Regions from separate parts of the Telluria sp. B2 genome, predicted to be linked through region 2. Evidence: predicted binding sites of a transcription regulator. Region 2 holds the regulator's gene; the other holds the start of a gene.
The links. The regulator NrdR, encoded in region 2, represses ribonucleotide reductase genes. The targets are predictions, from matches to a motif close to CACNANATNTNGTG.
Positions count from the first base shown of each region.

Region 1: a site for NrdR is predicted at 1,190-1,203, ahead of ACSUZJ_RS04185 (ribonucleoside-diphosphate reductase subunit alpha). Genes of this name have one in related genera too.

Region 1 covers NZ_CP196525.1:914,854-917,049, reverse strand. Annotated here, with positions in the region: gene ACSUZJ_RS04185 (ribonucleoside-diphosphate reductase subunit alpha) at 1-930, opposite strand, end outside; gene ACSUZJ_RS04180 (hypothetical protein) at 1,522-1,692, opposite strand; gene ACSUZJ_RS04175 (sigma-54-dependent transcriptional regulator) at 1,694-2,196, opposite strand, start outside.
Region 2 covers NZ_CP196525.1:3,995,671-3,997,866, reverse strand. Annotated here, with positions in the region: gene glyA (serine hydroxymethyltransferase) at 1-626, shown strand, start outside; gene nrdR (transcriptional regulator NrdR) at 717-1,175, shown strand; gene pilV (type IV pilus modification protein PilV) at 1,391-1,942, shown strand; gene ACSUZJ_RS17790 (PilW family protein) at 1,939-2,196, shown strand, end outside.

The DNA.
Region 1 (2,196 bases), 2.4 Mb from region 2:
TTCGCGCACGTGCAGGAAGTAGCGGTCGTACAGGGTCTGCAGGCCGATGTAGCCGAACTGCAGGTCGCGGTCGGCGACGATGGCTTTCGCCAGGCGCTCGAGGTCGAACTTGCCCAGCTCTTCGTCGAGCAGCTCGTTGGCGATGCCCTTGGCGATGTATTGCGGGAAGTAGGTGACGTATTCGGCGGCAGCCTGGGCTTGCGGGACTTCCTTGCCGAAGACTTCCTTGCGGATCGTGTGCAGCAGGATGCGCGCGGTGACCTGGCTGTAGGCCGGATCGGTTTCCATCAGGGCGCGGGCGGCCAGGATGGCGGACTTGTGCAGTTCCTCGACCGGCACGCCGTCGTACAGGTTGCGCAGGGTTTCGGCGACGATGGCGTCGGCGTCGACGTGCTTTTCCAGGCCGGCGCAGGCGGCGTTCACCAGGGCGTGCACGTCGTTGACGTCGAGCGGACGGCGCTCGCCGCCATCGACCACGTGGATCTGCGGCGCCTGGATGGCGCTGGCGCCGGCGGCTTCCTTGGCGGCACGGCGCTCTTCCATCTGCTTGGCGCGGTACAGCACGTAGGCGCGCGCGACATCGTGCTCGCCCGAGCGCATCAGCGACAGTTCAACCTGGTCCTGCACATCCTCGATGTGGAAGGTGCCGCCATTCGGCTGGCGGCGCATCAGGGCGGCGACCACGTTATTGGTCAGCTCTTCCACCAGCTCGCGGATGCGGGCCGACGCGGCGCCCTGGCCGCCGGCGACCGCCAGGAAGGCCTTGGTCATCGCGACCGAGATCTTGTTCGGCTCGAAGGGCACGACGGCGCCGTTGCGGCGGATGATGCGGTAGTCGCCGCGTGCGGCGATCTCGGCTGCGTTAGCGCTGCCGGCTGCCGCTCCTGGTGCCGCTTGCGGGTGGATTGAAATGTCTTGGGATGTCTGCATTGAGCCTCCAGGAAGGGCAGTCGTGCTGCCGCCGGTTGTTCCAATCGGCCGTCCGCGCGTGCGAACAGCCAACCATTATTTAAAAAAGCGAAAAAAAGTCCCTGCCAGCCGGGCAAAGCCAAGCCGGGCAATATTATTGCTTACGGATATTTATTGCATGTGAAGCAAATGCGAAGCAAGTGCGATACTGCTGGGTCAGCGGCTACCGGCTGACAGCCCACAAGGCTGGGCTACCGGGTGTTACTGTTGACTCCGCTACCACTATATCTAGTACTGTACATTGAGATGGGACTAATTGTAGTACCTGCGCGCGCAGCCGTGCAAGTGAATAAATTCTCAATTTCTGGCGTTTTTTGGCCGCGCACCTCTTGACAATCGGGGCTCAGCCAAAAGATGCGCCATCGCGGGTGAGTGAGCACTAACATGCTGCTCAAGACTTGTTCAGCGGTCTTGTTTGGTGCTCAACAACGGTGCGCAGTGCATCGTTTTGCACTGGCGAAAAGACAACACTTTTTGATAACTATCAACTGCTGAACGTGTCACGATTGGCGGGCGACGCGTCGCCGCGCGGCAGCCGCAAGCCGTTCCATGCTACATGGCCGCGCCTCCGGACGAGGACGGAACCTGCACGCATTCGCCCAGACCATTGTCCCAACGCCCGCCGGCGTCCAGGCAACTGTCGACTGCGGCTTCGTGCCTCATCCACATCAGCGCGGCGATGAGGGCGATCGCCAGGGCGGCATAGCGCAAGAGTTTCGGCATGTCAGTTCTCCGGTGCCTGGATATCCAGCTTCTGCATCTGGTAGCGCAGCTGGCGCACGCTGATACCGAGCAGGCTGGCGGTCCGGGTGCGGTTGAATTGGGTCTGCTGCAGCGCGCGCTGGATGATGTCGCGCTCGACCTGCTCCAGGTAGGCCGGCAGGTTGCTCGGCAGGCTGTCCGGGCCGAGCGCGACCGGCACGCCCGGTTCCGGCAGCGGCGCCGCGGCCGGCGACGCGGGTGCTTCGGCCGGCGTGGGCGGCAAGGCCGGCGCGGGCGCCTCCCAGGCACGCGCGCCCTCCGCCGGCCGCGCCGCCTTCAGCGACAGGTCCTCGACCTGGATCACGCCATCGTTGGCAAAGGCCAGCGCGCGTTCCAGCACGTTCTCGAGTTCGCGCACATTGCCGGGGAAGGAATAGCCGCGCAGGGCGTCGAGTACGCCGGGCCCGAGCGATGCGCCGCCCGGTCCCGCCAGGCGCGCGAGAATCGCGTTCGCCAGCACCGGCA
Region 2 (2,196 bases):
TCGCCGCAGGCGAATACCCGAACCCGGTGCCTTACGCCGACTTCGTCACCTCGACCACCCATAAATCGCTGCGCGGCCCGCGCGGCGGCATCATCCTGATGAAGGCCGAGCACGAGAAAGCGATCAACTCGGCGATCTTCCCGGGCATCCAGGGCGGTCCGCTGATGCACGTGATTGCAGGCAAGGCTGTCGCCTTCAAGGAAGCGCTGTCGCCGGAGTTCAAGCAATATCAGCAGCAGGTCGTGAAGAACGCCAAGGCCCTGGCCGACGCGCTGATCGCGCGCGGCCTGCGCATCGTCTCGGGCACCACCCAGTCGCACGTGATGCTGGTCGACCTGCGTTCGAAGGGTCTCACCGGCAAGGAAGCCGAAGCCATCCTGGGTCAGGCGCACATGACCTGCAACAAGAACGGCATCCCGAACGACCCGCAGAAGCCATTCGTGACCTCGGGCATCCGCCTCGGCAGCCCGGCCTTCACCACCCGCGGCTTCAAGGAAGAGGACGCCACGAAGGTCGGTAACCTGATCGCCGACGTGCTGGACAACCCGCACGACGCCGCGACCATCGAGCGCGTGAAGGCGGAAGTGAAGGTCCTGACCGACAAGTACCCGGTCTACGCGGCGTAAGTAGTACAGTAAGCGTAGTACAGTACCAGAAGTGAAATCGGGGACGGCAGCCTGAAGCCGGGTTGTCGTCCCTTGTAATCCCGGCGCCCCATGAAATGTCCGTTCTGCCAGCATGAAGATACCCAGGTCCTCGATACGCGCGTATCCGAGGAAGGCGACGCCATTCGCCGGCGGCGCCGCTGCGTGCAGTGCGACAAGCGCTTCACCACCTACGAACGCATCGAACTGTCGATGCCCATCATCGTCAAGAAGAACGGCAGCCGCACCGAATTCGCGCCAGCCAAGCTGCGCGGCAGCCTGATGCTGGCCCTGCGCAAGCGCCCGGTCTCGGCCGAAGCCATCGACGCCGCCGTCGCCTCGATCGAGGAAAAGCTGCTCACCAGCGGACGGCGCGAAGTCGATACCGGCCATGTCGGCGAACTGGTGATGCAGGAGCTCAAGCGGTTGGATGAGATCGCCTACATCCGCTTCGCCTCCGTCTACAAGGACTTCAAGGACCTGGCCGAATTCCAGCAGGCTCTGGCCGAAGTCGGTCACCCCCGCAAATAAGAGCGCCTGGCAAACCTCCATGGCGGTGTTGCACCGTCTCGCCGTACATTCGTACTGTCTTCGACGCCGCGCCTTGCCCTGGCGGTTTGTCAGACGCTCTATTCCCGTTTTTGGCAACCGCGCACGCTTGAGGCAACTCATCGGAGCGCAAGGGTGTGCTGATACCTTCACAGCTCGCGCGAAATTGGTCGCGCCCCGACCCTGTGGAGGTGGCTGTGCGGCGGTGTTTTTCCGGTGGCTTTACGCTCGTCGAAGTGCTGGTCGCGATGTTCGTGCTGGCGGTCGGGGCGGTGGGCGCGGCGGCGACCCAGTCGTTCGTGGCGCGCCTGCGCGAACAGGCCGCGCTCGAGTCCGAAGCCGTGCAGCTGGCCGCCTCGCTGGCCGCGCGCATGCACGCCAATCCCGCCCAGATGGCGCTGCCCGACGCCGCCAATCCCTACCTCCAGCTCGACTACGATGCCGCCGCCGGCGATCCGGCCGCGCCGCCGGCGCAATGCTTCGGCGCGACCGACTGCGACAGCGCGGGCATGGCCCGCTTTGACCTCTACGAGACGCAGCGCCTCCTGCGCGCCGCCTTTCCCGGCGGGCGCATCGCCGTCTGCCGGGATACCACCGTATGGAACGCGGCCTTGCAGGCGCCCGACTGGGAGTGCGTCAGCAGCCCATCGGCGCCCATCGTGATCAAGCTCGGCTGGCGCCTGCGCGCCGAGGCGGGCCGGCCCGCGCCCGAGGCGGCCGCCTTCGTCACCCTGGTGGTGCCGGGATGAGCGCCTGTCCTCGCCCGCATGGCAGCCAGCACGGCATGAGCATGGCCGAGCTGCTGGTGGCGATGTCCCTGGGCCTGGGCGTGCTGCTGGCCGGCTCGACCCTGCTCACCGGCGCCAATGCTTCGTATATCGGCCATGCGGACGCGGTCGGCATCGACGACGGCGGGCGCTACGCGCTCGAAGCCATCGGGCGTGCGGTGCGCCAGGGCGCCTACGCCGACCTTGAGCAGCTCGGCGCCGCAGGGCCCGCGCCA